Regions from separate parts of the Microbacterium sp. P5_B6 genome, predicted to be linked through region 3. Evidence: predicted binding sites of a transcription regulator. Region 3 holds the regulator's gene; each other region holds the start of a gene.
The links. The regulator LexA, encoded in region 3, represses DNA repair genes until DNA is damaged. The targets are predictions, from matches to a motif close to TCGAACANNTGTTCGA.
Positions count from the first base shown of each region.

Region 1: the regulator LexA is predicted to act here: its motif matches at 4,261-4,276, upstream of AC1DP3_RS14920 (DUF222 domain-containing protein).
Region 2: the regulator LexA is predicted to act here: its motif matches at 8,117-8,132, upstream of AC1DP3_RS03365 (HNH endonuclease signature motif containing protein).

Region 1 covers NZ_JBFULL010000012.1:56,647-68,452, forward strand. Annotated here, with positions in the region: gene AC1DP3_RS14900 (PqqD family peptide modification chaperone) at 1-284, shown strand, start outside; gene AC1DP3_RS14905 (hypothetical protein) at 444-1,031, shown strand; gene AC1DP3_RS14910 (endonuclease/exonuclease/phosphatase family protein) at 1,190-1,897, shown strand; gene AC1DP3_RS14915 (YdcF family protein) at 1,972-2,511, shown strand; gene AC1DP3_RS14920 (DUF222 domain-containing protein) at 2,905-4,239, opposite strand; gene AC1DP3_RS14925 (cell wall protein) at 5,180-5,746, opposite strand; gene AC1DP3_RS14930 (DUF4012 domain-containing protein) at 5,911-7,689, opposite strand; gene AC1DP3_RS14935 (tyrosine-protein kinase domain-containing protein) at 7,756-9,186, opposite strand; gene AC1DP3_RS14940 (hypothetical protein) at 9,202-10,122, opposite strand; gene AC1DP3_RS14945 (nucleotidyltransferase family protein) at 10,250-11,191, opposite strand; gene AC1DP3_RS14950 (VanZ family protein) at 11,316-11,806, shown strand, end outside.
Region 2 covers NZ_JBFULL010000002.1:350,138-361,943, forward strand. Annotated here, with positions in the region: gene AC1DP3_RS03320 (hypothetical protein) at 15-206, shown strand; gene AC1DP3_RS03325 (TadE/TadG family type IV pilus assembly protein) at 211-630, shown strand; gene AC1DP3_RS03330 (TadE family protein) at 605-1,096, shown strand; gene AC1DP3_RS03335 (pilus assembly protein TadG-related protein) at 1,102-1,530, shown strand; gene AC1DP3_RS03340 (MFS transporter) at 1,547-2,800, opposite strand; gene prfB (peptide chain release factor 2) at 2,941-4,050, shown strand; gene ftsE (cell division ATP-binding protein FtsE) at 4,117-5,271, shown strand; gene ftsX (permease-like cell division protein FtsX) at 5,268-6,182, shown strand; gene smpB (SsrA-binding protein SmpB) at 6,257-6,733, shown strand; gene AC1DP3_RS03365 (HNH endonuclease signature motif containing protein) at 6,811-8,106, opposite strand; gene AC1DP3_RS03370 (SIMPL domain-containing protein) at 8,209-8,877, opposite strand; gene AC1DP3_RS03375 (hypothetical protein) at 8,903-9,538, opposite strand; RNA gene ssrA (transfer-messenger RNA) at 9,697-10,066, shown strand; gene ggt (gamma-glutamyltransferase) at 10,231-11,806, shown strand, end outside.
Region 3 covers NZ_JBFULL010000005.1:26,923-34,102, forward strand. Annotated here, with positions in the region: gene AC1DP3_RS08225 (histidinol-phosphate transaminase) at 1-236, opposite strand, end outside; gene AC1DP3_RS08230 (LysM peptidoglycan-binding domain-containing protein) at 269-646, opposite strand; gene lexA (transcriptional repressor LexA) at 904-1,584, shown strand; gene AC1DP3_RS08240 (hypothetical protein) at 1,697-3,349, shown strand; gene metE (5-methyltetrahydropteroyltriglutamate--homocysteine S-methyltransferase) at 3,346-5,706, opposite strand; gene AC1DP3_RS08250 (methylenetetrahydrofolate reductase) at 5,703-6,659, opposite strand; gene AC1DP3_RS08255 (prolyl oligopeptidase family serine peptidase) at 6,906-7,180, shown strand, end outside.

The sequences.
Region 1 (11,806 bases), on a different contig from region 3:
GCGCAGACGTCGCATGGGTCGAGGGTGAGGAGCGGATCATCGCGCTTCCGCTCAGCCCCTCGGGGGATGGCGCGATCGCCGCGCCGACCGCACTCGCGGGCTCAGCCGCACTGATCTGGGAGTGGCTGGAGCAGCCGATCACGCTGACCCAGCTGACCGCCCGTGCCGCGGCGGCCGCCGGCGCGGCAGAGGTGGGCAACGCCGCCACCGTGGTCGAGGACGTGGCGGACTTCGTCGCCCAGCTGGTCGAGTCGCGGCTGATCGCGTCGCAGCCCGCAGCCTAGCCGCGACCCTCAGGTGCGGCGGGCCGCGCGCGCCCCTCTCGGGGCGAGGTGGAGGCGAACATTCGCACTGCTATGGTGAGGCTAGCGAAGGCGCCCATGGGCGCCTTCGCTTTTTCGTACCGACCTCACTATCGCTTCAACTCGACCTTGGAGACCATGTTGAGCGCCGCCCACACAGCACTTCCGACCAACTCTCCCGAGACACGAGAGCCCGCACTCGGCAGACGTCAGCTGCTCAAGGCCGGCGCCTGGGGGGCTCCGGCGCTGGTGATGACGGCAGCGGCGCCCGCGGCATCCGCGAGTCACCCCGATGGCCCGCAGCTGAAATTCGAGAACTTCGGCCCGTACCTCGACCAGGATCAGGGGCAGTATGTCGGTGTCATCCTCAACGGGCGAGTCTTCGTCGACTATGCGGCACCCAGCCAGCCCGTCGGCAACGTCACGGTGACAATCTCCTTGCCCGCAGCCTTGTTCTCCACGACGTCGACGGTGACCTTCCTGTCGGGGTCTGGGAGCAACTGGGCCAAAGTCGGGTCTGGCGTGCTGCAGGGGAGCGTGGTGACGTTCACCTTCATCTCGGCGCTGAACCTCACCACCACGGGGCCGAGCGATACGGGCACCTACAACGTGAGCTTCTCCAGTATCGAGATCCTCGCCCCGGGCACCATCGCGGTGGGCGGCATCGCCCTTGCCCCCCACGCGAAGTCGTTGGCGGGGGAGCTGACGATCACAGTCCCCTCGTCGTAGAGAAGATCCCACTCGGTCCGTTGCCGGAGAGTGCGACCAACCCGGCCGATATCACTGTTCTGTCGGTCGCGCACCCGATACCTCACGGGTCGCCCTTCCGCCGTAGGGTGGAATCCGTCACGAGCATGAGGAGTCGAGATGAGCGGCAGGGAGTCGGCATGAGGGTGATCTCGTACAACCTCCGCAAGCATCGCGCCGCCGGTGAGCTCGTGACGCTGGTCGAGGCCCACGGTGCAGACGCCTTGTGCCTGCAGGAGGCCGATACGGCCGACATCCCGGAATCCATCGGTGGTCTGCGACTCGCTCACTCGACGCAGCGCAATCGCCTGGGGCTCGCGGTCTACTACCGCGAGAACACCTTCCGCGTCGTCGACGTGCGCGCCCTCAGCCTCAAGAAGTCGCTGCACGACCGGATGCTCAAGCCCGCAGAGGAGCGGATGCTGGGCGTCAGGCTGCACGACATCGATCACGGTCGAGACCTCATCGTCGCGTCGTTCCACGCCGCGCCCCTCACCGCGCTCAACTCGCTGCGCCGCCACCAGATCCGCACCGCGCTCAGCGAGCTGCAGCAGCTGGGCGAGGGGCTTCCTACGCTCATGGTCGGTGACTACAACTATCCGGTGTTCAAAGAGAACCTCTGGCAGAAGGTGCGCGAGCAGGGCTACGAGCTGAGCATGAGCGATGCGCACACCTACACCGCCTACCGGTTCTTCCGCGGGCACTACGACTTCGCGACGTCCGCCGGGTTCACGATCGACAAGGTCAAGACGCTGCCACAGGGGCTGAGCGACCACCTGCCGATCCTCATCACCGCCGAGCCGACCGCGGGTGTCGCGTTCGGCGCGGCAGAGCAGACCAGCGCCTAACGCGCCAGAAGATGGCGACAGCCTCACCGCGATCTCGCGACCGGCGCGGAGGCACACGGCCTCGATTCGGCGTGATGGTCCTGACGCTCGTCGCGGCCGTGTGGATGCTCGTGCTCGCCGGGCTGCCGCTGTACGTGTTCCCCGGGATCGACCCGGTGCGAAAGAGTGACGTCGCACTCGTTCTCGGACCGCCGATGGACGTGCGCCTGTCGGTCGCGGAGCGCCTCCGCGACGAAGGTCTCGCCGACCGCATCGTCATCTCGGTGCAGGCGGCCAACGGCCAGACGGCGGGCGACATCGCGCTCTGCCAGGAGGCGGAGGTCACCTGCGCGGTAGCCGAACCGTCGACGACCCGCGGTGAGGTGCTGCTGATGGCCGAGCGCGCGAGCGCCTCGGCGGCGCCTGACGCGCCGTCGGTGATCGTCGTGACCTCGACGCCGCACGTCGCCCGCACCCGCTACTGGTTCAGCAAGTGCTACCCGGGACGATCGACGGTCGTCGCCGCAGGCGAGCCCGCCACGGTGGTGGAGTGGGCCTATCAGTACGTCTACCAGTCGCTCGCGTTCGTCAAAGCGGTGTTCCAGTCGTGTGCGCAGACCGCCGCGGAGCACTGACGCCGAGCACGGACGTCGAGCACTGACAACGGGCGGTGACGTCGAGCGCTGACGTCGAGCGCTGACGTCGAGCGGGGACGTCGAGCGCGGACGACGAGCACTGACGACGAGCGCTGACGACCGGCGCTGACGCCGAGCACCGACGCCGAGCGCTCACGACGAGCACTGCCGCCGAGCACTGCCGCCGAGCACCGACGTCGAGCACTGACGACGAGCGCTGACGACGAGCGCTCACGACGAGCGCTGACGACCGGCGCTGACGCCGAGCACTGACGACGAGCGCTGACGTCGGGCACTGACGACGAGCGCTGACGACGAGCGCTGACGACGAGCGCTGACGACGAGCGCTGACGACGAGCGCTGTCGACGAGCACTGACGACGAGCGATTGCAGTCACGCGACCACGTCATAGCGCGCGCGACCGCCCAGCCGCGGAGTTCGATCCGGATCGACACTGCCGGGAGGGATGAACCAAACACGGGCGTCCGTGCCCGGGCCCTCGATCGAGATCTCCCAGCCGTTGTCGTGGATGCGATGGTGACAGGACTCGCAGAGGAGGAGCCCATTCGACAAGTCAGTGGGTCCGGCATCCCTCGCCCACCATCTGATGTGATGGGCTTTCGTGTGGGATGGAGGAGCGCCGCACATCGCACACCCACCGTCGCGCTCGACCAGCGCAAGGCGTTGGGCTGGGGTGAACAGTCGCTTGGCACGGCCCCAGTCGAGGATCTCGCTCTTCCCGCCGAGCACGCAGGGGATGATGGAGCCGCCGGCAGCCATGCGTCGGGCGGTCTCGACCGAGACGGGCGCCGAGAGGCCATCGATCGTCGCGTGACCTGTGCCGTCGGTCAGGTCGCTGAGGCTCATGCGAACCACCACGGTCGCTCCTTCGAGCGGAAGCTCGCTTCGGTCACACCCCAGCGCATGCGTCGCGATCCTGGCGAGGGCATCCGCCTGCATCTGCCGGATCGAACGCTGCGGGGCGTCGGGACCGGCATCGCGCTGAGCCCGCAGATCCGCTGTCACCTGCGCCTCGATGGCCGCTTTGACAGGGGCCCCATGCTCGGGATCGAGGTGGGCCGTGACCGAGATCATGCCGTTGCGCTCCTCGCGCACCGTCGCCCACCGCTCCGCTCGCAGATCGTCCTCGCGGAGCCCCACACCGTCGGGATCGATCCATGCTTCGACCCTCAGCACCAGCTTCGACAGCTGGTCGTGGGTGAGGCCTGCGGCGCGCTCAGCGAGGAGCTTCTCGCCCTTCTCGACGCCGTGCCGGCCTGCGCGGATTGCGACCTTGTCGAGCATCGTGATGATCGCGCCAGCGGCGTGCGCTCCGATCGTCCCGGCCGCAAGTGCCTCGGCGACGTGGGGGTGTCGAGCCGGTGCCGCTTCGCCGGTGAGAGTCATGCGCGGTGCGGTGGCCTCGCCCACCTGCACCAACCGGGAGGCTTCACCGAAAGTCGTGCCGATCGTCGCGGCAATGAGGGTCGTCGGGTTTCGGAAGCCCTGCTGCTTCGCGAGACTGTCAGGCCCGAGTTCGGGCCGGGACTGACGTGCGATCTCGGACGCGACTCGCGCCTGCGCAGCATCCATCAATCTGCGAGCTCGCCCCATCGCCTGATTCAGTTGTACGAGCCGCTCGCGCGGCAGCGACTCGATCGGCTCCCCTTCGTTCAGCGCGCACATCTGCTTCACCTCTTCGAGGAGTGCGGCGACGGGGTTGGTCATAGAAGAACGGTATCGCCACCCTCCGACATTCGTTCGAATGTCGACGAGCAGGAGCTCCTGACCAGCACGCCGGCGTCGGGGCAGACGACCACCCAGTTGAGCCGAACCTCAGGGACCGACTGCCAAGGGGCGCTTGAACTCCCGTCCGTCGCCCGCTGCCACTCGCACTTCGTCGCCCGCGCCACGCCGCCGGCACTGGCGCCGCCCGCACCGCCCGCACTGGGCCACTCGCGCCTCGTAGCGTGCTCTTCGGCGCCCGCGACGCGCGACCGCGCAGCCGGCACCGCGCCGCCCGCTGCCACTCGCACTGCGTCCCCCGCGCCGCGCCGCCGCACTTCGCCGGCCGCGCCGCGCCGCCCGCGCCGCCCGCRGGCACCTCGTCGCACGCTCTTCGGCGCCCGCGACGCGCGACCCGCGCCGCCCGCACTGCGCCACCGCGCCGCCCGCCGCCACTCGCGCTGCCGCCTCCGCAGGTGGACTCGCGAACCCATAAGTTCCTTCCGAGCCCATGCGCTGCTGCACAGGGTCTCGGCAACAGCTCATGGGTTCGCGAGTCCGCAGCGCCACCCGCACCGCCCGTCGTGCGCGCAGACCGCCGCCGATCACAGGGGCGAGCGAAGCGGGGCGCCCCACGGGTCCACCACCGAAGAACCACGGGCCCACCACGGAAGAACGACGGGCCGGCCAGCGAAGAACGACGGGTCCACCACCGAAGAACCACCGGTCCGCCGCCGAAGAACGACGGGTCCACCACCGAAGAACGACGGGTCCATCACCGAAGAACCACGGGTCCATCACCGAAGAACGACGGGCCCGCCAGCGAAGAACGACGGGTCCACCACCGAAGAACGACACCGAAGAACCACAGTCCCGCGAGCGAAGAAAGACGGGGCCCCGACCTGAGCGGTCGGGGCCCCGTCGTTCTCGAGGTGCGGGTGGGTCAGATGCCGACGTTCTGCTTGCGGTTGCGACGCACGGTCGCAGCCACGGCGAGAGCTCCACCGGTGAGCACCAGCGCGCCGCCGCCGACCCAGAGGCCGAGGAGCGAGGCGCTGTCGGTGCCGGTCACAGCGAGGCTGTCGTCCGAGCCGCCGCTGGTGCTGGCGGTGGTGACCGAGACGGAGGCGGTGCCGCCGGGTGAGGTCTCCGAGAAGGCCTCGAGGTTGTAGGTGCCGCTGGCGTTGCTCGGGAAGGTGATCCCGATCGACAGCGCACCCCCGGAGGTGGACGTCGCCGAACCCGACGAGGTGGTCGCGAGCTTGAGGTAGCCGACCTTCGCCGAGGTGTTGCCTGACACCCGCACCGAGACGAACTCGCCGGGGGTGAACGTGCCGTTGACGCAGTTGAACGTGACCGTGGCGCCAGGGGTGACGACCGTGGGCACAACGCTGCACGCGTTGGACGGCGGATAGATGGATGGTGCTGCCTGGGCTGCCGTGGGCAGTGCCAGAGCAGAGGCCGCAACGAGAGCTGCGACCACGGCGGTCTTGCGGATCGTGTGCTTCATATAGGTCGTACTCTTTCGTGCAGGCCGTGAGGCGAGGGACAGATCAGTTGGAACGAACTGGTGGTTCATCGGAGGAACAGACTGCGAGTACAGCAAAAGGCACCGCGAGAGGTGGACGTGAATCTCATCCGAGCTGCGGTGCCCTGGTTTCACTGTAGGGAAGTTCACAGGCAAGCGCCAACTTGAGGAGTTACGTCTGTGTTAACTGTCGGCGTCACCCACGCGTCCAGCTGAGCGCCCGTCGGGGCCGTGGTATCGGCTGTGATCGTGACGGTGGCGGACTCGCCCGGGGCGAGTGTCGTCTCGAAACTCACGACCCTCCTGCCGTCGTGGAATCCGCCGCCGAAGCCGGATTCCGGTGTGATCTCGGCCCCGGTCAGCTCGAATCCCTCGGGCAGATAGAGGTAGCCGACCGTCTTCGCGGAGCCCGGGGGGACGCCGTACGCGCCGCCGCCGGTGATGTAATCCGGGAGTCCCGAGGCCGGTGCCGTGTTGCCGATTGTGACGGCGAGCGTCGCGGTGCCCGAGGCGCGGCCCGCGGCATCCACGGAGCACTGGCCCCATGCGAGCTGGGTCTCGAGCGTCTGATAGAAGTCCATCTTCGAGCCCGTGCCGTCGTTGACGAACACGCCGAAGGTGGAGGTCAGGTCGTCGGTCGGCGGGAGCGCGCCGGCGAGCGTGCTGTCGGCGAGGACGTCCTGGTCTTCCGCGTGCGCGCTCCACAGGAACAGCCGCCGCTCGTCGCCCGCATGGCCGAGGGCGGAGATGAGCGTCGATGCGTCGACCTGGCCGCGCGCGATCGCGTCGAACACGGCGCGTGACGCCTCGTTGAAGAAAGTGTTCTGATCGACGGGGTCGGGATAGCGGAAGTACACGTCGTTGAGGAGGAGCAGCACGGCGTTCTCGGACGACAGGACGTCTCCGGACGGGAGGGTCAGCGGACCGGTCGCCTCGAGCAGATAAGAGAGCGCGACCGGATCGATCGCGATCACGCCGTCGACCTCCACGCCGTGCTTCTGCGCCCACATCGCCTGGGCCAGCGGACCCGAGACGGTGAAGTCGGGCACCTGCGTGACGTTGTGCATCCAGGTTGCCGGGCTCTGGCCGTAGATCGCGACGACCTCCGGGTCGAGTTCGAGCGCCGGCGGGTCGAACTGCGGGAAGTTCTGCGCGTAGTCCTGCTGCACGAGCTGCATCCCCCCGCCCTCGGTGTGGACGAGGGCCTGGGCGCCCGTGATGCCCCCCAGCGAGCGCCATTCCGCGTTGTTCTGGAAGAGGATGAGGTAGTTGCGGGGCCCCTCCGCGCCGAGCATCGCGGGCAGGAGCACGGACGCGCGGGCCAGGGCGTCCGTCCCGCTGCGGGCGGTGTTCAGGATGCCGCGCACCTCGTCGACGACATCGCGCAACGGCGCGAGGAGCGCGACCTGATTGATGCGATCCACCGAGTCGGCGGCAGCGGCGATGCCGTCCGCCGCGGCGGTGGCGGCATCCTGCACTCCGACGAAGGTCGAGAGCTCGATGCGTCCGTCAGCCGGCTTCATCGCGGCGGGCGTCAGGGTGGCCGCAACTTCCGTGAGGGGCGTGAGGGCGCTGCTCGCGACGTCGTCAGCGGCCGCGGCCATGGTGGAGACCGCCGAGAGCTGCGGCCCGATCCAGGGGAGCTTCTCGGCGACCTGCCACACCGGGTCGCTCGTGAGCGCGCGGGCGGCGGCGGTCTCCTGGCCGACCTCGGCGATTCCAGCGGCTGCGGCCGCGGGATCGTCGATGAGTTCGACCACCTGCTGCACCTCGCTCCGAGCGGCGAGGAGGTGGTTCGCCGCGATCGCTCCGCGCACACCCAGCCAGACGACTGCCGCGATCGACAGGAGCAGCAGCGCGCTGAGCGCGATCACGACGAACCTGCCGGCCACGCGGGCGGGACGAGGCAGCGGGCTGTCGCTCACGAGAGGCGCCTCACGGGGGAGGTCGGGAGCAGGTGCGATGGAGCGGTGCGGAGCATGCGACCGGGGTCAGGCCTTCGCGCGCCGGCGGGACGGCCCGGGGGTCGAGTCTTCGGGCGCCGTCTCGACGGTCGGTGTGTAATCTCCCTGGTACTGGTAGCCGTAGTAGGCCGCGTCGGCTCCGGTGCGGGGCACCTTGTTGAGCACGACGCCCAGCGAACGGGCGTGCGCCTTCTCGAGGTTGCCGAGCGCCTTGTGGAGCATGTCGTACGTGGTCTTGCCTGCCGACACCACCACCACGGCGCCATCCGCGTTCGTGGCGAGCACGGCGGCATCGGTCACCGGCAGCAGCGGAGGCGAATCGATGATGACCAGCGCGTGCTTGGTGAGGCCGGCGATGAGGTCGCGCATCTTCTGCGACCCGAGCACTTCGCTCGGGTTCGGAGGCGTGCGCCCCGCGGCGATCACGACGAGGTTCTCGCGCAGCGGCAGCACCTGGGCGACGTCGGCGAGCTCGGCGCGATCGGTCAGCACGTCGGTGAGCCCCGCGCCCTCGGGGAGTCCGAAGAGCGATGCGATCATGGGGCGACGCAGGTCGGCGTCGATCAGGACGACGGGCTCGCCGGCCGCCGCGATGCTCACCGCCAGGTTGGCGGCGATGGTCGACTTGCCGTCGCCCGGGATGGGGCTCGTCACGACGATGGCTCGCGGCGGGTTGTCGATGTCGATGAAGCGCAGGTTCGTGCGCAGTTCGCGCGTCGCCTCCGCGATCGGCGTCGCGGAGTCGTTGCGCCCGCTGAAGGTGAGCACCTTGCGCTCGGAGGACAGTTCCTTGGATGCGGGAAGCGTGCCGATGACCGACACTCCGGTCTCGCGCTCGATGTCGCGCGGGTTGCGCACGCGCTGGTCGAGCACATACCGCAGCACCGCATAGCCGATCCCCAGCGCGAGGCCGATGAGGCCGCCGAGCAGGAGGTTCAGGCGCGTGTTCGGGGAGGAGGGGGCGCCGGGCAGGCGCGCCGAGTCGCCGGGGATCACGGCGACAGCTGCTTCGGATGCCGGTCCCTCGAGCTTCTCGATCTCGTTGATCATGCCGCGCACCCACGACTCGGCGAGGTCGCGCGCCTCTTCCGGTGTCGGCCCGTCAGCCGACACCCGAAGCACGACCGTGTCGAGGGGGTTCGTGACGTCGACGCGGCCGACGAGCGCCTCGGGCGTCGTGTCGAGGTCGAGGTCGGCGATCACGTACTCGGCGACCGACCGCCACGACCCGATGTCGATGTAGCTCTTCACGACGCTCTGCGCGAGCTGGTTGCCGACGAGGCGCGTGCCCGCGTCGCCCGAATCCGCGGCCGCGTTGACGATGGCGCTCGTCGTGGCGGTGTAGACGCGTGCCTGCGTCGCGCTCCAGCCCCACGCTGCGGCCACCCCGAGGATGGTCAGCAGCAGGATGCCGAGCCAGTGCGCGCGCAGGATGCGCAGGTAGTCGCGAAGTTCCATGTGGTGCTCAGCCCGTTACAGGTTTCCTGTCTTGGTGGCAGGCGCATAGACCACGTTGTTTATGAGGAACTCGAGCGTGTATTTCCTGTCGAGCGCGCTGTCCTGCTTCTGGTAAGTGGGGAACGTGATGGTCGCAGGGCCGGCTGAAATGGAGTTGGTTGTCGCCACGTCGTCTGCCGTGTCCGTCGCCCCGGGCGTGATGGTGCCTCCCGAGAATGTCCCGATGAAGTTGTCGTTCTTGTGTTTGGGCGTGACCGTGAGCCGGGCCACTACGGAGACATTTGCGCTGATGCTGAGCGAGACGACGACGTCCTTGCCGTTATTTCCCGTCCCAGAGGGCTGGAACGTCGAAGGAGCGACCGTCGGCGACGCGGTCACCAGCGAGACGGTACCCGCCGCACTGCCGCCGGTGAACGACGTGTTGGGCGTCGGCGTGGAGCCATTCGAGGCTGCGGTCCAGGCTCGGTTCGTGAGTGCGGTGATGCCGGAGGACCCGAGAGTGAAGCTCAGTGCCTGGGACTGACCGGGAGTGAGCGTGCCGGCGAACGTGAAGGTGAAGCTGACCTTTGTCCCGGACACAGTGCCCACAGACGGTGTCCAGTTGGCAGTCACGCCCGTCGGTGTCGTGGTCGCGATTCCGGCGGCATCGACCGACACGACGACCGAGATTCCCTGGACCGTGCCGCCGGTCTTCGTAGTTGTCTGGTTGGTGACGGTGAGGGCGCCGGTGATTCCGTTAAGGGTGCCCGAGCCCCACGCATAGCCGAGCGACGCTCCGCTGATCACGAGGGTCAGTGAGCCCGATGCGGATGCCGCTGGCGTGGCGACAGTCAGCGCGACCACCGGTGCGGCCCAGGCGCCGGCGGTGACGAGCTGGCGGCGGCTGAGCCCTTGCTTCTGCGGTGCGGCGGGTTCATGTGAAAGTGCGTCGGACATCAGTTCTCCCCCAGGAGGCTCGATGGAAGTTGTCCCACCGGTCGGGCGACCACGGGGAAGCGGCGGAGCACAGGCAAAAGGCGACATCGTTATTCGCGCGACGTCGCCCGGTCCAACCTAGCAACACTCAGCGCGGCGGAACGTCCGGGGCAGGAGTGTTTACGTGCCTGTAACGGAGCGCACGGAGGGCGACCGGGAGCCCCCGCATTCCGCGGGCCCATCGTTGCGCGCGTGCCTCGAGGAGCGACATGCGGCGCGGATCGCTCTGGGGGCGGGCGGCGAGGATGTCGGCATCCGTCGGCCAGAAGGCGCGCCACGCGAGCGCGAGACGACCTCGCCACGGCGTCGATCGCCACAGCACGAGCCACGGGTATGCGCCCTGGGAGGCCGATGCCACGCGTGCGCGCCATGCCCGCAGCGCCGGCGACTCGTCAAACGGCGCCTCCGCGCCGAGCGCAAGGAGAGGCTCGGCGAGGGTGCCGGCGCAGCCCGTTGCCACGGCGAGGTCGCTCAGTTCTGCGCGCTCGTCGTCGGTGAGCGAGAGCGACTCGAGCCCGTCGAGCTCGTCGCGGTGCCGCGGGCTGACGGCGCCGTCGCGCAGGGCGTGGAGCCCCATGACGAGCAGGCTCGACAGCCGGTCCGGAATCTCCGCGTCGACGTGGGCGAACGCCAGGCGCTCCCGGCGGTTCCAGAGCTCCTCGAAGACGACGCCCTCGTCCTCGAGGAAGCCGGGGTAGCGGTGATGCACGTCGATGTCGCACGGCCAGTCGTTGTGGAGGAACGTCACGGAGTGCGGGTCGGCGCGCGTGTTGATGAACGGCATCACCCGCTCGCGCCATCCCGCCCGTTCAAGCGCAGCGCAGAACGGCCCGAACGCGCCGGGTTCGACGAGCAGGTCGACGTCAGCCGACAACCGGGCCTCGCGCAGGCCGTGGTGGGCGAGCGCGCCGCCCTTCAGCACGAGTGCGCGGATGCCGAGGCGCTCCGCCAGTGCGGCGGCCCATGCCGTGGCGAGGTCGACGGCGTCGCCCAGCGGCAGCTGGACGTTCTTCGGCGCGGAGGCGGGCACCATCCCAGTCAAGCTCATGATGGTGACGAGGTGAAAACGCCCGTCTCCTCACGAAGGTGCCTCCGGTACACTCTCCCCACACACTCGCGCGGCAGCGTCGCGGCGCCCGACGGCTGGGGGCCTGATGGACACGCGACCGGTGGATCCTCTCGACGAGGCGCTGCGAGACCTGGGCATTGCGCCCAAGCCGCCCCTGCCCACGCCGCCCCTGCCCACGGCTAAGCCGCCCCTCCCGGCGGCGGAGCCGCCGGTTCACATCCCGCCGAAGCCGCCGCTTCCGGCGGCCACCGAGGTGCTTCCCTCACCGGGGATCAAACGCGCCGCGCGCATCCTGCTCGCGCTGTACATCGTCGCGCTGACGCTGATCGCGATCTGGCCCGTCCCGGTCGATCGGGGAGCCGGTCCGGCGCTCCGCCTGATCGGCCGGATCATCCCGATCCTCACCTACGCGCGCATCGAGTTCGCCTCGAACATCCTCCTGTTCGTGCCGCTCGGGGTGCTGCTCGCGCTCATCCTCTCGCGCCGCTACCTGGTCGTGCCGATCGCGTTCGTCACGACCGTCGTCATTGAGTCGGTCCAGGGGATCGCGCTCGCCCTGCGCACTCCGAGCGTCAT
Region 2 (11,806 bases), on a different contig from region 3:
CGGAAGGAGAAATCATGCTGCACACCCTCATCTCCCGGATCGGAGCGCGTCTCGCGCGCACGGTGGAGGACGAACGCGGTGACGTGCCCGGCTGGGTGCTGATCACGCTCATGACGGCAGGGCTCGTCGTGCTGATCTGGGCCATGGCGGGCCCCGCCCTCTCGGGACTGTTCGAGCAGGCGATCCAGCGAGTGTCGGGGTTCTGAACGGATGACCTTCGCCGCCCGTCTTCGCCGACGGCTCGGTGCCGTCCTCGACGACGAGAGCGGCGCCAGCCCGGTCGAGTTCGTCCTGGTGGGAACCCTCCTCACCGTGCTGACGCTCGCTGTGCTGCAGCTCGGCCTGGCGATCTACGTGCGCAACGTGCTGCACGATGCCGCCGTCGAAGGCGCGTATCACGCGGCGCTCGCCGATACCTCGCTCGCGGACGGTGTGCGGCGTACGACCGAGATCGTGAGCCGGACCGTCGGAGGTGAGTACGCGGGGGATGTGCGGGCGGTCGAGGTCGCGCACCGCGGCGATCCCACCGTCGAGCTGACCGTGCGTGCGCCCTTCCCACTCGTGGGACTTCTCGGCATTCCGCGGATGCTGGAGGTGACAGCCCATGCACCGCTCGAGTCCTTCGACTGATCGGCGGGCGCCCCGGCTGGGACTGCGCACCGACGATTCCGAGCGCGGGTCGGCGGCACTCGAGTTCATTCTCGTGGGACTGGTTCTCCTGGTGCCTCTCGTCTATCTCGTCGTCGCGCTCGGACTGATTCAAGAGCAGGCTCTCGGCGCCGAGGCCGGTGCGAGGCACATCGCACGCACCGTGTCGACCTCCTCGGGCGTCGTCGAGGCGCGCGAGCGCGCGGATCGGGTTCTGCAGGCCGTGGTGGAGGAGTACGGGATGGATGCGGCATCCGTCCAGCTCTCGCTGAGCTGCGTGCCCGCGGGCACGACCTGCCCGGATGCCGGTGCCACCCTCGTCGTGACGCTGCGCACGCGGGCGCCACTCCCGCTGATCCCGCCGATCCTCGGGCTCGACAGCATCGCGAGCATTCCCGTCGAGGCGTCGTCGGGGCAGAAGGTTTCGCGCTTCTGGGGTGCGCAGTGACCCGGATGCGCACGCGAGCGCCCGGCCGCGGGCCCGACGACGAGGGAAGCGTTCTGCTGTTGACCCTCGGGTACGCGATCCTCGCGATCGTCGCCGTGCTGATCTGCGTCGATGCGACGAGCCTGTACCTCGCGCAGAAGCGCCTGGACGGACTGGCGGATGCCGCCGCGCTCGCCGGCGCGGACGGCTTCACGCTCTCGGTGGTCGAAGGCGACGCCCGGGCTGAGCTCGACTCGGCCGGTGTTCGCGCCCAGGCCGAGGCGCTGCTGCTCGGCGTCGGGGGAGATGCGGTCCTGGTCTCTGCGGGCACCCCCGATGGCGTATCGGCGCGGGTCACCGTCGCGGGGTCGTGGCGTCCGCCCGTCCTGACGCTCTTCGTCCCCGAGGGTGTCGCCCTCCGGGCGACCGCGACGAGCCGGACCGCGCTGCGCTGATCGCGCGGCTGCGCCTCTACTCCGACGCGGCATCCTCAGGCATGCCCCCGCGCGGCACGAAGCGCGGCACCCATCGCACGAACGCGACGGCGCCGAGCAGGCCCAGGATTCCGATCGCTCCCGTTGCCGCGGCGAGAGTGGTTGCCGCTGCGATCGCGGACACGAGCAGCGGTGCCACCGCGCCCCCGGCATCCGACAGCGTGCGCCAGGAGCCGAGGAACGGCGCAGGGTCGGCCTTCGGTGCCACATCCGCACCGAGAGTCAGCAGGATGCCGCTCGACAGGCCGTTGCCGACGCCGAGGACGGCGGCGAACATCGCGAACCACATGGCGGCGGAATCGAGGTCGCGCGTGAACGCCAGAGCGAGAAAGCCGGCGCCCATCAGGATCATCGCGGGAAGCGCCGCCCACAGCCTGCCGAAGCGGTCCATGACCTGCCCGCTCGCGTAGAACAGTGCGAAGTCGATGGCCCCGGAGATGCCGACGACGAGCGCGATCGTCTGTGCGTCGAGCCCGATCGAGACGCCCCAGAGCGGCAGGACGACTTGCCTCGCGGATCTGACAGCCGAAAGGGATGCGGCGGCCACGCCGAGGCGCGAGAGAACACGGCGGAAACGCCACATCGTACGGAAGACGCCTTCGCGTCCTGTGTCGCCGCCGAGCGCGCCTGTCGGGATCGATCCGGTGACCGACTCGCCCGTGTCCTCGGCGAGAACGGGTTCGGACGCGGGGAGAGGCAGCTTCTCCGGATCGGGACCCAGCAGCACGAGCAGCACGCAGGCGATCAGGCATCCTGCGAAGAACCACACCGTCGCTCGCTCGTCGCCGAAGAGAGTCAGCAGTCCCACCGCGATGAACGGCCCGATGAACATGCCGAGCCGGAAGGTGCCGCCCAGCAGAGACAAGGCTCGCGCGCGGAACGCGAGTGGAACCCGCGTCGCCATGAACGAGTGACGCGCCAGCCCGAAAGCGGCCGCGCACACTCCGATCAGGAACACGGATGCCGCGAACACTCCGAGGACAGGAGCGAAGGCGAGGGCGACGGCACCCGCAAGGGCGACGCATCCGGCAATCGCCATGGTGAGGCGCTCTCCGATGCGTGCGACCGCCCATCCCGCGGGGATGTTGCCGCACAGCTGGCCCACGACGAGTGCCGACGCGACGAGGGCCGCGGTCGCCACATCCGCCCCGAGCTGTGAGGCGATGACGGGGATCAGGGGGATCACCGCACCCTCGCCCAATGCGAAGAGAACGGTAGGTCCGTAGATCATCGGTCCGAACCGCCACAGCACGTCGCTCGCGCGCGGAGGGGGAGGGCTGGAACTCACCGATCCAACGCTACTGGTCGGACCCGGGGTGAACAGGATCGAGGATGCTGGGGTTGCCGGCATCCGCGCTAGTCTGGACTGTCATGCTCGAACTCGATCTAGCCGCCGATATCGAGGCGCTCCGTTCCACCTTCGCCGACATCAAGTCCGTCGTGGACGTCGAGGCTCTCGCCGCCGACATCGCCCGGCTGAGCGAGGAGGCGGGGGCTCCCGACCTCTGGGACGACGTCGACAAGGCGCAGAAGGTCACGAGCTCGCTGAGCCACCGGCAGTCCCAGCTCAAGCGGATCACCGACATCGAGCAGCGCCTCGATGACCTGGACGTGCTCATCGAGCTCGCCGTCGAGATGGACGACGAGGATTCCGCCGAAGAGGCGCGCCGCGAGCTGGCCGAGCTGGAAGACATCGTGGGCGAGCTCGAGGTGCAGACCCTCCTCGACGGCGAGTACGACGACCGTTCGGCGGTCGTCACGATCCGCTCAGGCGCCGGCGGCGACGACGCCACCGACTTCGCCGAGATGCTCATGCGTATGTACCTCCGCTGGGCCGAGCGTCACAAGTACCCCGTGAAGGTCATGGACACGTCCTACGCCGAAGGCGCAGGAATCAAGTCCGCGACGTTCGAGATCACGGCTCCCTACGCGTACGGCACGCTCTCGGTAGAAGCGGGAACGCATCGTCTTGCACGCATCAGCCCGTTCGGCTCCGCCGACAAGCGCCAGACGAGCTTCGCCGCCGTCGAGGTCATCCCCGTCATGGAGGAGGCCGTCGAGGTCGAGGTGCCCGAGGGCGACATCCGCGTGGACGTCTTCCGCTCCTCCGGCCCGGGCGGACAGTCGGTCAACACGACCGACTCCGCCGTGCGCATCACGCACCTCCCGACGGGCATCGTCGTCTCGATGCAGAACGAGAAGTCGCAGATCCAGAACCGCGCCGCGGCCATGCGCGTCCTCCAGACGCGCCTGATGCTGCTGCAGCGCGAGGAGGAGGCGGCGAAGAAGAAGGAGCTCGCGGGCACGATCACCGCGAGCTGGGGCGACCAGATGCGCTCCTACTTCCTCTACGGCCAGCAGCTCGTGAAGGACCTGCGCACCGGCTACGAAGTGGGAAACCCCACTCCCGTCTTCGACGGGGACATCGACGGCTTCATCGCCGCGGGTATCCGCTGGCGCAAGCGTAAAGACGACGACTGAGTTCCGTCGATCCCGGCGGGTGTCGCTGGGACGGTCATGGGCTGCCACGCATAGGCTCGTGGAGCCATGATCCGGTTCGAAAACGTCACGAAGCGCTATCGCGGCACGGCGAAGCCCGCTCTGCACGAGATCGACTTCGAGGTGACCCGCGGCGAATTCCTGTTCCTCGTGGGCGCGTCGGGTTCGGGCAAGTCGTCGTGCCTGCGGCTCATCCTCCGCGAGGAGACGCCGTCCGACGGCCGTGTGGTGGTGCTCGGTCGCGACCTCAAGACGCTCGCCAGTCGGAAGGTGCCGTATTTCCGCCGGCACATCGGCTCGGTCTTCCAGGACTTCCGCCTCCTGCCGGCCAAGACGGTCTTCCAGAACGTGGCCTTCACGCTCCAGGTCATCGGCTCATCGAATGCGTTCATCCAGCAGGCGGTGCCCGAGGTGCTCGCTCTCGTGGGCCTCAAGGGAAAAGAGCGTCGCTTCCCGCATGAGCTGTCGGGTGGCGAGCAGCAGCGCGTCGCGATCGCACGCGCGCTGGTGAACAGGCCTCAGGTGCTGCTCGCAGACGAGCCCACGGGAAACCTCGACCCCGCGACATCCGCTGACATCATGCAGCTGCTCGCCCGCATCAACGCGGGCGGAACCACCGTCGTGATGGCGACGCACGAGGCGGGCTTCGTCGATCAGATGCAGCGCCGCGTGATCGAGCTGAGCAACGGCGAGATGGTGCGCGACGAGCGCCACGGCGGCTATGGCGACACGTCCGGGCTCCCGAGCCTCGCGCCCGAGCCCGCCCGCGGTGCAGCGGCCGTCGCTGCGCTCACGGCGGTGCTGGAGCTGCACCGCGAGATCGTCGAAGGCGGCACAGTCGACTCGGCGTCGGTGGATGCGGCGATGGCCGTCGCGGCGGCCTCTGCCGAGAGGGACGACACATCGACGGATGGCGAGTCCGAGGGCGAGCCGCCAGCCCCAGCGCCGGTTGCGCTCCTCGCGTCCGCAGAATCCGAGGCGGCGCGCGAAGCCGAGAGTCAGGCCATCGAAGCACCCGATGCCAGCGAGACACCGGCGGCGCCTGCCTCTCCGAAGACGGTGGACGTTGCCCCCGTCCGCCCCCGCACCGCCCCGATCCAGGTCGTCGAGGAGCTCGAACTTGACGTGGCGGAACTCGGGCTGGCCGACAGGCTGGGCCTGGGCGAGGTCGACCCGGACGACGAAGTGGGGCCGACGTCGTGAGAGCTGGCCTCATCCTGTCCGAGGCTCTGACCGGCCTGAGACGGAATGCCTCGATGGTCGTGTCCGTCGTGCTGGTGACATTCGTGTCGCTGACGTTCGTGGGCGCGGCGATCCTCATGCAGATGCAGATCGGCACGATGCGGGACTTCTGGGCCGACCGAGCTCAAGTCGCGATCTACATGTGCACGACGGTCTCGCAGACGGCCACGTGCACCGACGGTGCCGCGACACAGGAGCAGATCGACGCCGTCCAGGCCAAGCTCGACGGCGACGCCCTGGCCCCGCTGATCCGGACCGTCGAGTACGTCGACCACGACCAGGCGTATCAGGAGCTGCTCGACCTGGTCGGCGAGGAGGCGGCGAGCGTCGTCACCCCGGAGCAGGTCAATCAGACCTTCCGCGTCAACCTGATCGACCAGACGCAGGCGGACGTGATCATCGAGGCCTTCCGAGGCATGCAGGGCGTCGAAGAGGTGAAGGACCAGCTCCAGTATCTGGAACCGCTCTTCTCAGCTCTCACCGTGGCGACGTACATCGCCGTCGGCATAGCCGCGCTCATGCTCGTCGCGGCCGTGCTGCTCATCGCCACGACGATCAGGCTGTCTGCCTACGCGCGGCGGCGAGAGCTCGGCATCATGCGGCTGGTCGGGGCGTCGAACCGGTTCATCCAGACGCCCTTCATCCTCGAGGGTGTCTTCGCGGCGCTCATCGGTTCTCTGCTCGCGAGCGGCGCCGTGCTGGTGGGCGTCCAGTTCGGAATCAATCAGTACCTGCGCAGCCGTGTCGACTTCGTGACCACGTGGGTGGGACTCGAGGAGGCCTGGACCGTGGTGCCGATCCTCATCGTCATCGGGATCGCTCTCGCCGCGGTCTCCGCCGGGTTCGCGATTCGCCGCTGGCTTCGCGCGTGACCTGGTCCGCGAGATAGACTGATGGGCTGCCGCACGCACTGCGCGGCATCCGTCGAAGCAGGAGAGAAGTCGTCATGCCCAAGGAGCGCGGGGAGAAGGTCGTCGCGACCAATCGTCGGGCGCGCCATGAGTACACGATCGAGAAGACCTACGAGGCGGGTCTGGTCCTGACAGGCACCGAGGTGAAATCGCTCCGCGAGGGTCGTGCCAATCTGTCGGACGGCTACGCCTACATCGATGGAGGAGAGGCCTTCCTCGACTCGGTGCACATTCCCGAGTACTCCCAGGGGCACTGGACCAACCATGCGTCGAAGCGCACCCGCAAGCTCCTGCTGCACAAGGAGGAGATCATCAAGCTCTCGCACGCGATCTCTGCGGGCGGTTACACCCTGGTGCCGCTGAAGCTCTACTTCTCCGATGGTCGGGCGAAGGTCGAGATCGGTGTCGCGAAGGGCAAGCGGGAGTTCGAGAAGCGTCAGACGATCCGGGAGCGCGAAGACAAGCGCGAGGCCGAGCGGGCGATGCGCTCGAAGAACCGCCTGGGCGAGTAGTTCTCGAGAGCGGATGCTGGGCCCTCGGCGCCGGACCCGGGCGTGGCCGACGTTCGGAGCAGCGCGGACGCAGGCGTTCAGAACGGTGGGACCGAGTCGTCGGGCACTGGTGAGCTCATCCGGAACACCGGGACCCGCCGTTCGGGTTGCACGACGTATCGTCGCCCGGTGGGGGAGATCCACTCCACCGCTCCACCACTGTCTTCTATCTGCCTGACGGCCCAGTCGCCGTGATGTTTGACGGTGTGGTGGCCCTTGCAGAATGGCGCATTGTTCTCGAGCGAGGTCTCACCGCCGAATTGCCAGTCGATCTGATGGTCGATTTCGCATCGCGAGGCGGGCATTCCGCATCCGGGAGCCATGCATCTGTCAGCGCGCCACTTGACCAGCCGGCGAAGCATCGCGGGCGGACGATACTGGTCGCGCCCTACCGACAGCACCATCCCCGTCTCGGGGTGAGTCAGGACCCGCATCCACAGGCTCTCACCGCCGCAGAGGTCCTTCGCCACAGAGAGCGGGATCGGGCCGACTCCCTCGACCAGGGCGGGATCAGCGGTGCCGCCCGGCTCGTGCTCGAGCAGTGACAGGACCGGCACGGTGACGACGACCTGCGCGCGAATGCCGCGAGCCTCGGAGGGGATGGCATCGGTCACCCCATCGATGAGGAGGTCGCAGAGCACGTCGGCGCGCACCTGATCGAGGGTCCGCGTCTCGCCATCGCCGCCGACGATCGCTTTGGCGAACGCGGTTGCGCGATCGAAGATCGCCTGGAGCGCGACGTCGGGCGCGCGAAGCAGGAGCTCGCCCACTCCGTCGTAGCCGCGCTCGATGGCGACGCGACGCGTCTGGAGGGCGGCCTGATAGCGCTCCTCGAGCGTCGAGGCCTGGACGGTTGCGATCAGGGTGCGCAGCGCCCGCCGGAAGGTGCCGACCGGCTCGGCCTCGGCCAGTTCGAGTGCTCGGTCGGCGACCTGCTTGCTCAGCTCGGGCATCAGCTGACCGAGGTCGTCGACCAGGATCTCGGCGTGCTTCGGTGTGATGTCGGCCCGGTGGAGGGAATCCAGCACGCGCGGATAACGCCGCACGAGTGCCTCGGCGTGCACGATCATCCGGCCCGCGGAGTATTCGGTGATGCGCATCGCCGCGGCGAGTTCGAGCCGTATCGACCTTTCGATGATCTCGGTGGTCGCGGATCCTCGGCCCTCGGCATCCTCGAGCAGTTCTCGTCGCATCGCATCGACGCGGATCAGCCGCTCAGCGGCGAACACCGACTCCATCGCCGCCGCTTCGACAACGAGGTCAACCGCGTCGGGCACCGGCGGCCGCTCGTCGTCCCACTCCACGGGGGAGGTGTCGAAGGGATCGCCGGTCATGATCCGACTCTAGAACAAACCTACGACATCGCCGCTGGGCCACAGCGCGCGGATCAGTGCGCGAAACCTGCCCGTCGCGTGTGCAGCGAGTGGCCAGGTGCCTCAGCGAGCGGCGAACCGCGCCTCGACGGCGGCCGCCACGATGATGTCTTCGGGCTGGAACTCCACCGCCGGGCCGCCGCCCACATCGGCCGCGAACGACGCCGACTTCAGCATGCGCGCCATGGGCGCGGGGCCTGGTTCGTCCCGGCCCAGCAGACCCACATCCGCGACCTCCACGGGGGTCACCGACGACAGCCCGATCGCTCGGGCGTAGGCGCTCGCACGCTCCACCGCCACGCGCACCGCCTCGGTGGCGACATCCGCTTCTGCCTGCTTGGCGGTTTCACGGGTCAGGCGCCACTCGATGGCATCGATCTGGAGCCCGTCCCGCTCCGAGACATCCGTGACCCACCACGACAGCGCGGCGAAGTCGGTGAACACCGCGGAGAACTCGACCGAGGCGTAGTGCACGAGCGAGAGCTGCTTGCCCTCCGCATTCCAGGGGCGGTTGGCCCACACGGCGACCCGCTGGCTGGACCACTCCCGAACCCCGCCCTGCTCCTTGCGCGCCGCGAGGTCGGCCCGGAGCGGCTCGGCCAGCGTCGAGATGCGCTCGACCACTCCGCCGCGGTCTGGGCCTTCGGCTCGCACGGACAGACGCACCACCCCCTCCTCGGGGGCGACGCGGGCTTCGTGCTCGCCGCGCACGGCGATGACGACTTCACTCATGCGGGGACTCTACGCGAGGGCGCCGTCACTCGGGCTCATCGGGCGCCTTCACAGAGGCGAGATCGGCCTTCGTCATCGCCCACCGCACGTCATCGTCCGTGAAGAGGTAACTGTCTCCGTAGCCCTCATCATCCGCCCATCCGTCCGCGCTCGGCATGGCAAGGTACATGCCCTCAGGGGCGTCGATGCGTTCGTACCCCTCGCCGATGAGGGACTCCTGCGCTGCGGCGGCACTCGATGCGATGGGCGACCATGCGAGGTCGATCAGGTTGTCCGTCGGAATGTCAGGCGACTCGCCCCACCGGCAGAGGAGCTGACCGACCGGGGCCCCGCCGGGGAACCGGTCGAAGGGGCGGGCACCGATGGTCTGGTCCTGCGTCTCCCACGAGACCCACCCGTTCTGCGCCGCCAGCGCGCGGAACTCTGCCGTGGACGTCGTCTCGCAGGTCGCCGTCACCATCGAGGGTGTCGGGCTCGGGGACGCGGTCGGAGGCGTCGGAGCAGGGGAGGTGTCGGCCGGGACGCTCGATGCGGGCGGGGCGGAGGGCGCCGGGCTTGCCGCCGGATCGCCCTGTGTGCTGGCGAAGAGCCAGACGAGAAGCCCGACGACGACGCCTACGCCGATGACGGCGCCGATGATCGCCCAGCCTCTCCTACTCACCCTCACACGGTATCGGGAGCGAGCCAGTCGGACGGGAATTCAGGATGTCGAGGATCCGTTGTATTCTGATGTGCTCGGATGTCACGGCATCCGTTGCGGAAAACTCAACAGCGTGACAACGGCCCTTCGCAAGGAGGACACCTCGATATCGAGGGCACGGGGATGATCGGTTTCGACATCGCCTGCGAATCTGCGAGAAGCGGGCCGAGGATGCAGGGTTATCTCGAAAACGATCTCTGCAAAAACATAATTGCCGATGCAAATCGCAATGACTTCGCCCTCGCTGCGTAAGCGAGCTCGATAGTCCGTCAGACCGTGGGTGATCCCGACACGGTTCCTGGCGTCATCTAGGGATCTTGCTGTGTGACGGCGTCTGGACGTCACGCGGGACTCTTCCCAGGCTGGGCTCGTCGACTTAGGTGTCTGTGACAAAGGTCGGAGCCGAGTAGAACGTCTGCACAGACTGCGCCCGGAGAAGACGCAGTATCTCAGCGATGGACGGGGGTTCGATTCCCCCCATCTCCACCACGCCGTTGTCACGGAAAGAGGGCCCGGACCCGCGCACGATCGCGGGGCCGGGCCCTCTTTTCGTCTCGGCACCGGCAGCGTTCCCGGACGGTCGTTGCCGCCGATCGCGACTCGCGTTACCGTGAGGGAGTCGACCCTCGCCACCCATATACGGGGGGTTTGTCATGGTCACCTTCACGCACCGATCTGCACGCACGAGCATCGCGTTCTCGCTCGCCGGTGTGCTGGCGATGGCGGCCGCAGTCGCAGCGTCGCCGGCAGCCGCTGCGCAGACAGTGGTTGAGGCAGGGCGACCGGCGCCCCCGAGCCCGTCGACGTCGATGGGCTACGGCGGTGCGGTCGCCTCCGTCGACGCCGAGGCGAGCGCTGCGGGGCTCGAGGTTCTCCGCAAGGGCGGCAACGCCGCCGATGCCGCCGTCGCGACAGCCGCCGCGCTCGGAGTGACCGAGCCGTACAGCGCGGGCATCGGCGGCGGGGGATACTTCGTGTACTTCGACGCCGCGAGCGGCGAGGTCACCACGATCGACGGGCGCGAGACCGCCCCTGCCGCCATGACGGAGACGTCCTTCATCGATCCCGCGACGGGAACGGCGTATCCGTTCTCGGATGTCGTCTCCTCGGGGCTGTCGGTCGGCGTTCCCGGCACACTTGCCACGTGGCAGGCGGCACTCGACAGGTTCGGCACCACATCCCTGAGGGACGCGCTCAAACCGGCGATCCTGCTCGCCACCCGCGGCTTCCGCGTCGACGAGACCTTCCGCGAGCAGACCGCCGGGAACGAGGAGCGCTTCAGGCAGTTCCCTGACACGGCCGAGGTGTTCCTGCCGCACGGCGCGCTGCCGGTGGTCGGGGCGACGTTCAAGAATCCCGACCTCGCCAGGACTCTGCGAGAGATCTCGCTGCGCGGCACCGACGTCTTCTACCGGGGCGCAATCGCCGACGAGATCGCAGCCCTCGTGCGCGCGCCGGAGACGAGCGAGCCGCACAAACTGCCCGCCTACCCGGGGACTATGACGGCGGCCGACATCGCGGGCTACCGAGTGGTCGAGCAGGCCCCGACGCATATCGCCTACCGCGGCCTCGACATCTACGGCATGGCACCCTCTTCCTCAGGCGGCACGACTGTCGGCGAGTCGCTGAACATCCTCGAGAACTTCGCCCTCTCGAACGCGAACACCCCGCAGAGTCTGCACCTGTATCTCGAGGCGACCGCGCACGCGTTCGCCGACCGCAACGCGTATGTCGGGGACCCTGCTTTCGTCGACGTTCCGACCGAGACCCTCCTCAGCCAGGAGTTCGCCGATGCGCGCGCGTGCGAGATCGATCCGAGTGTCGCATCCGCGAAGCCGGTAGCGGCTGCCCCTCTGACTGCCGCGAGGTGCGATGCGCTCGTGCCCGCGACGGTGGGCGACACCGAGAATCTCTCGACGACCCATCTCTCCGTCGTCGACAAGTGGGGCAACGCGGTCGCGTACACGCTCACGATCGAGCAGACCGGCGGCTCGGGCATGACCGTGCCCGGCCGCGGCTTCCTGCTCAACAACGAACTGACCGACTTCAGCTTCACCCCCAAGGACGCCGATCCGGATTCCGACATCGACCCCAACACCATCGAGCCGGGCAAGCGCCCGCGGTCGTCGATGTCTCCGACGATCGTGCTCGACGATGGCGCGGTGCGCTTCGTCGTGGGTTCGCCCGGTGGCTCGATGATCATCACGACGGTGACCCAGGTGCTGATCA
Region 3 (7,180 bases):
TCCGCGAAACCCTCGCGCAGGGTGGTGAACTCCCGGTCGGGATAGCGGTTGACGTCTCGGAGCGCTCGCGCGATCGAGTCGAGGATGTCATCGGCCACCTCCTGAGGCACCGGGTGGGTGTTCTCATTGACGTTGAGCGTCACGGGAAGCGCTGCTTGCGGTGCGCCGTAGGGGATCTTGCCCCTGAGGTCGTCGCGAAGGGGAAGCTGATCGAGGCGAACGGTCACCCCTCCCATGGTAGAGCGCCCAGGGATCAGAGGTTTCGGGTTCAGCGGACCGGCGCGTACTCCGCCGGGATGGCGAGCTGGGCGCCCGCGGAGACCGTGACGCCGTCGAGCGCGTTGAGGCGGACGATCGCGTCGACCACGTCTCGTGGGTCTGCGGACGGCGCGACCTCTTGGGCGATGGACCACAGCGACTCGCCGGCAGTGACGGTCACCGTCGTGAACGAAGATGAGCCGGCGCCGGCCTCACGCGACGCGAGGGCAGCGGAGGACCCGCCGATGATGGCGGCGCTCAGCGCCACGATCGCCGGGATGGCCGCCACGATGGCGATCACGCGACGACCGCGTGTCGTGAGTCGAAGACGCGTGCTGGACCGTGCCGAGGCCGAGAAGCCGGGGGTCGTGATGGCGATCGCAGTCATGGGGTCCTCCTGATGAGAAGAGATTCGCATCCGCCCCTCGGCCGGGAGCGGCGAATGCGAATCTTCATTCCGAAGTTATCTTCGATAGAATGGGATGTCAAGGCCTGATTCGGAGGCCGGAACGTCGAACGCGACACGCGCAGAGAATGCCGCGCGACCCCTCGACGACCGGATACCGTTTCGATGGAGCCACCCCACCACGGGCCTCCGACATTCGAAGGGACTGCCCTTCGAAACCGCGAGAACAGGAGCCGCACATGAGCGACGCGATAGGACGCGACCGGCCTCAGACCCGCCGCCGCAAGAGCCTGAGCGACAAGCAGCTCGCGATCCTCGAGGTGATCCAGCGCTCCATCGCGCGTCACGGCTATCCGCCGAGCATGCGGGAGATCGGCGACGCCGTCGGACTCAAGTCGCTGTCCAGCGTGACGCACCAGCTCAACCAGCTCGAGCTGAGCGGCTACCTCCGCCGTGATGCGGGGAAGACGCGGGCGATGGAGGTGCTCATCGATCTGCCGGGCACCGCGACCGAGAATCCCGCCGACACGGCGCCGTCCGTCGGCGACGCGGCGCTCGTGCCCCTGGTCGGGCGCATCGCCGCCGGCGTCCCGATCACGGCCGATCAGCAGGTCGAGGAGGTGTTCCCCCTCCCCCGGCAGCTCGTGGGCAAGGGCGATCTGTTCATGCTGAAGGTCGCGGGCGAGTCGATGATCGACGCCGCCATCTGCGACGGCGACTGGGTCGTCATCCGCTCGCAGGCGACCGCCGACAACGGCGACATCGTCGCTGCGATGCTCGACGGCGAGGCGACCGTGAAGACCTTCCGGCAGCGAGACGGCCACACGTGGCTGCTGCCCCGCAACTCGGCATTCGAGCCCATCCTCGGCGACGACGCCACGGTGCTCGGAAAGGTCGTCGCGGTCCTCCGCGCGGTCTAGCGCGGCATCGCCCACGGCGGGCGACGACTTCGCGCGCCCAATGGCCAATCGCGTGGTCGGCTGGGCAGAATAGCCCCAAGGCGCGGGTGGCGCGCCTCTGGAGAGGTGTGACATGACCACGTCCGAGATCGACGACCTGCGCGCCGAAGTAGATCGGCTGCGCACCGAGAACGACACCCTGCGCACGGTGCCGGCCGACGCCGCAGTCCCACCCGCGCAGCGCCGATCTCCGGGAAGGTGGAGGGCGTTCGTCTCCGCGCTGGTGATCGTGATCGCGACGCTTCTCGTCCCGCTCTCGATCGTCTCCGCCTGGGCGCGCGTGCAGCTGGTCGACGAAGACGCCTTCGTGGCGACGCTGGCGCCGCTCGCGGAGGACCCCGCAGTGCAGCAGCTCATCATCGACGAGTCGATGGACGCCATCAACGCGAAGGTGGACTTCAAGGAACTCACCTCGAACGTGTTCGACGGCATCGCCCAGCTCGATCTGCCGCCCCGCGCGCAGGACGCTCTCGCGCTGCTCGCGGCGCCGGCGGCGGCCGGGCTGGAGAACCTCGTGACGACCACGGTGACCCGGGTCGTCGAATCGGATGCCTTCGCGGACGTCTGGGCGACGGCCACCCGCGGCGCGCACCGCGGTCTGACGGCGGCGGCCACGTCGGACGGCGGCGGGGTCGTGGTCCTCTCCGAGGACGGGGTCGGCATCCAGCTGGGGACGATCGTCGAGAAGGTCAAGCAGAACCTCATCGATCGAGGAGTGGGCGCCGCACAGGTGATCCCGGCCGTCGACAAGGTGATCATCATCGGCACGGGCACGGCGCTCGTGACGATCCGCACCGTCTACGCGATCGCCTCGACCCTGGGCTGGTGGCTCCCGGTCATCACGCTCGCGCTGTTCGGACTCGGCATCCTGATCGCCCGCAGGCGGTCCGTGGGGGTGCTCGGCTCGGGCATCGGACTCGCCATCGGCGGTGGCGCGCTGGCGCTCGGCTTCAGGATCGGCGATCCGATCGTCGGGCAGGCCGCGACGCAGCTGGACCTCTCGGTGGCAGGCCTCGACGCCATCTACAGCACCATGGTGGCATCCATGCTGCAGACCGCGCAGATCGTCGCGCTCCTCGGTGTCTTCATCGCGGTGCTCGGATGGTTCATGGGCCGTTCCGCCGCTGCGGAGCGCTCCCGGGGCTTCGTCCGGGGCATCAACGCCTCGGCGCGCCGGGGATTCGCCCTGCGCGGGTTGAACACCGGTGCCTTCGGACTCGCTCTGGCCCGGTACCGGGTGGCCATCCGCGTCGTCATCGCGATCCTCGCCGTGCTCTGGCTGTACTCCCTGCGCCCCCTCTCGTTCGGCGACCTCGTCCTGGTGATCGTCGTCGCGTTCGCCTTCGCGTGGCTGCTCGAGCTGCTGCAGAAGCGTCCCGACGAGCTCGACGGGTTCGCGGCGGAGGGTGAGGCGGCCGACCTCGCCACGGCGGCCGAGGACGCCGCCGAGGACGCTGAGCTCGCCGCACAGGACGCCGAACGGGCGGCAGCCGACGCAGAAGAGGCTGCCGCTGTGCTGGTCGGCGCCAGCGCTCCGCAGGCACAGGGTGCCGCGCTGACCCCGCCCGCCCCGCCCGCACCGCCGGCACCCCCCGCTGCATCGTCCGCACCGCCGGCCGCACCGGCGGCAGTCCGGGCCGAGCCTGTGGACGACGCGTCGGCCGCGGCCCCGGAGGACGCGGCCGACGCAGCCGCCAAGAAGAAGCCCCGGGCTCCGCGCAGCTAGACGGTCGCGCCGATCCCCGCGCGGACGGTGAGCGTCGCCTCGACGAGGTTCTCGAGCGACGCCACCGTCTCGGGGTACGCGCGCGTCTTGAGTCCGCAGTCGGGGTTGACCCACACCTGGCGCAGGGGCAGTTCGTCGACGGCGCGGCGGAGCAGGTCGGCAACCTCGGCAACCGAGGGCACACGCGGCGAGTGGATGTCGTAGACGCCGGGTCCGATGCCGTGCGAGAACCCGGATGCCGCGATGTCGGAGATGACCTCGCCGCGACTGCGAGCCGCCTCGATCGAAGTGACATCGGCATCGAGCGCCGCGATCGCATCGATCACGACGTCGAACTCCGAGTAGCAGAGATGAGTGTGCACCTGGGTTGCGAGCTGCGCGCCAGCGGTTGAGAGCCGGAACGAGTCGACGGACCAGGCGAGGTACGGGGGCTGATCGGCCTTCTTGAGCGGCAGCAGTTCTCGCAGCGCCGGCTCATCCACCTGCACGATGCCGATGCCCGCGTTCTCGAGATCGGAGATCTCGTCGCGCAGCGCGAGCGCGACCTGCTGTGCCGTCTGGGCGAGCGGCTGGTCGTCGCGCACGAACGACCACGCGAGGATCGTGACCGGACCCGTCAGCATGCCCTTCACGGGGCGCTCGGTGAGCGACTGCGCGTACTGCGACCATGCCACGGTGATCGGCGCAGGACGCGACACATCGCCCCACAGGATGGAAGGCCGGGTGGCTCGCGAGCCGTAGGACTGCACCCACCCGTTGCGTGTCACGGCGAATCCCGCCAGGTGCTCGGCGAAGTACTGGACCATGTCGTTGCGCTCCGGCTCGCCGTGCACGAGGACGTCGAGTCCGAGCTGCTCCTGCAGCCTGATCACCGCGGCGATCTCGCTCCGCAGGGCCTGCTCGTATTCGGCAGTGGAGAGCTCTCCGCGGTCATGCTGCGCGCGCAGCCGCCGGATGTCAGCCGTCTGGGGGAAGGAGCCGATCGTCGTGGTGGGAAGCACCGGCAGGTCGAGGGCGGCGTCCTGCGCCGCCACCCTGGTCGCATACTCGCCGCGCTGGATGTCGGCCGTCGTGAGCGTCGCGACACGCTGGCGCACTGCGCTGTCGCGGACGCCGGGTGCGCTCTGCCGGTCGGCGAGGGCTGCGGATGCTGCCGCGAGATCGTTCGCGATCCCCGCTCCACCCTGCTGCAGACCGCGCGCGAGCACGGCAACCTGGCCGACCTTCTGGTCGGCGAACGCGAGCCATGACCTCAGGCGGGACCCCAGGTCCGGCTCGTCCGCAATGTCGTGCGGGACGTGCTGGAGCGACGTGGAGGTGCTCACTGCGACCCCGCCCGCCCCGAGGTGCTGAAGCGCCTCGATCCGCTGCCATGCGCCTTCGAGGTCGCCGCGCCAGACATTGCGCCCGTCGATGACGCCGCCGACGACGATCTTCGTTGACAGTCCGGCCGCCGGCGCGGGGATCGCCCCGCGGCCGAGGTCGATGGCGATCGCCTCGATGGGGGCTGCGGCCAGGGCGCTCCACGCCGCCCCCGACAGCTGCGCGTACGGCGCAGCGACAAGGATCGCCGGGCGCCGGGCAGCGGCTCCGAGCACCGCGTACGCGCGCTCGGCCGCGGCGGCGAGCTCGTCCGCCGGCACGGGCAGGCTCTCACTCACGAGCGCCGGCTCGTCCAGCTGGACCCACTCGGCCCCGGCGGCACGGAGAGCCGCGAGAAGCTCGGCATACACCGGAAGCACGTCGTCGAGGCGGTCGAGCGGGCGGAAGGCGGTGGACCCCTCAGTGCCGGCGACGCCGGCCGAGGCATCCGTCGCCTTCGAGAGTGCGAGCAGCGTCACGGGGCCGACGATCACGGGCCGGGTGACGAAGCCTTGGGCACGCGCCTCAGTGATCTGACGCACGAAGCGATCCGTGGAGAGCGAGAAGACGGTCTCGGGCCCGATCTCCGGAACCAGGTAGTGATAGTTCGTGTCGAACCACTTGGTCATCTCGAGCGGTGCGAGGACTCCGGCCCCGCGCGCCGCGATGAAGTAGGCGTCGAGTCCGATCGAGCCGTCCTCGTCGCGCAGATGGGCGAAGCGCGCAGGCAGGGCGCCCACCGCGAGCGCGGCATCCAGAACCTGGTCGTAGTACGAGAACGACTCGGGGATCGACGAATCGCCGCGACCGAGTCCCAGCTCGACGAGGCGCTCGCGGGTCCCCCGGCGCAGCTCGGCGGCAGTGGTCTCGAGCTCGGCCTCGGTGAGGGCACCCGCCCAGCGCGCCTCGACGGCGCGCTTGAGCTCGCGACGGCGCCCGATACGCGGGTAGCCGAGGATCGTCCCGGTCGGGAAGTCGGGTCGTTGGTCGGTCATCGTGCGGCCTCCAGGTGGCTCGGCTGGGTGAGGACACCGGCGTCGCGCAGGACCGCGAGCACGGTGTCGTGATGGTTGAACGCGTAGAGGTGCACGCCGGGCGCGCCGCCGAGGACGACCTGCTGGACGAGCGCGGCGGCATGGGAGATGCCGCACGCTTGCTGCCCTTCGGGCGTCTGCTCGGCATCGAGAGCTGCAGCGAAGTCGGCCGGCAGCTTCTCCCCGGTGAGCTCGATGACGCGCCGCAGGCGCACGGGCGAGACGATCGGCATGATCCCGGGAAGGATCGGGATGCTGACGCCGGCGCTCCGTGCGCGCTCGACGAAGCCCAGATAGTCGTCGGCGTGGAAGAACAGCTGCGTGATCGCGAAGGTCGCCCCTGCGGCCTGCTTCGCGAGGAGGGCGTCGATGTCCTGGTGCGCGTGCTCCGAGCGGGGGTGCCCGTTCGGGAATGCGGCGACGGCGATCGCGACCTGCTGCCGGCGGTCGACCCGAGCCGCACCCGGCACTCCGGGGATGGACGACTCCGTGTACGGTGCGCGCTCGATCTGGGCGCGCTCGATGAGCTGGACGAGCTCGGCGGCGCTCTCGAGGTCGCCGAGGAAGTGGTCGTCCTCGGATGCGCCGGCGGGCGGATCTCCGCGGAGGGCGAGGAAGCTCGTGATGCCGGCATCCAGGAACTCGCGGATGAGGCGAGCAGCGCCCTCGTAGGTGGTGCCGACGCACGTGAGGTGGGCCAGCGGCTCGACATCCGTGGTCTCGCGGATGTGCCGGACGAGCTCGAGCGAGCGCCCACCGGTGGATCCGCCAGCCCCATAGGTCACGGAGATGAACCGGGGACCGGCCGCGGCCAGGTGACGGATCGTCTCGTGGAGGGCCGCCGTTCCGGCATCGGTGCGGGGCGGATAGATCTCGAACGAGAACGGAACGGCGTCGAGGCTGCTCGTGGGCATGGCGCGCATTTCGGTAGAGGGACGGGAAGGCCGGTCGGCCGCGGCTCGCGCTCCGCTCACGGGGAGGGGCACGTGTCATCGCGGGCGGGTGCCGGGCTCGGCTGTCGCTCCACACCCGGCATGGCCGGGCGTTTCCACCACGGTAGAGCACCGACGCCGTGCATGCGATGCGTGTGACGGACTGTTGCAGCGGTCGAGACCGGGTCGCGCCTTCAGTGGGATGCCCGGCAGGCGTAGCGTGGGGCCATGGACCGCAGCACCCCATACGGTTCCTGGCCGTCACCCGTCACCGCCTCCGCCGTCTCCGCAGCGTCGCCGCGCCTCGAAGGCGCGCGCTTCGTCGGAGACGAACTGTGGTGGGGAGAGGGCGTGCCCGAGGAGGGCGGACGGACCACGGTCAGACGTCGTCGGCCCGACGGCGTGCAGGAGGACCTTCTGCCGCCCCCATGGAACGCCCGGTCGCGCGTGCACGAGTACGGCGGCGGCTCATGGACGGCGAGCGAGGACGGCACGCTGTACTT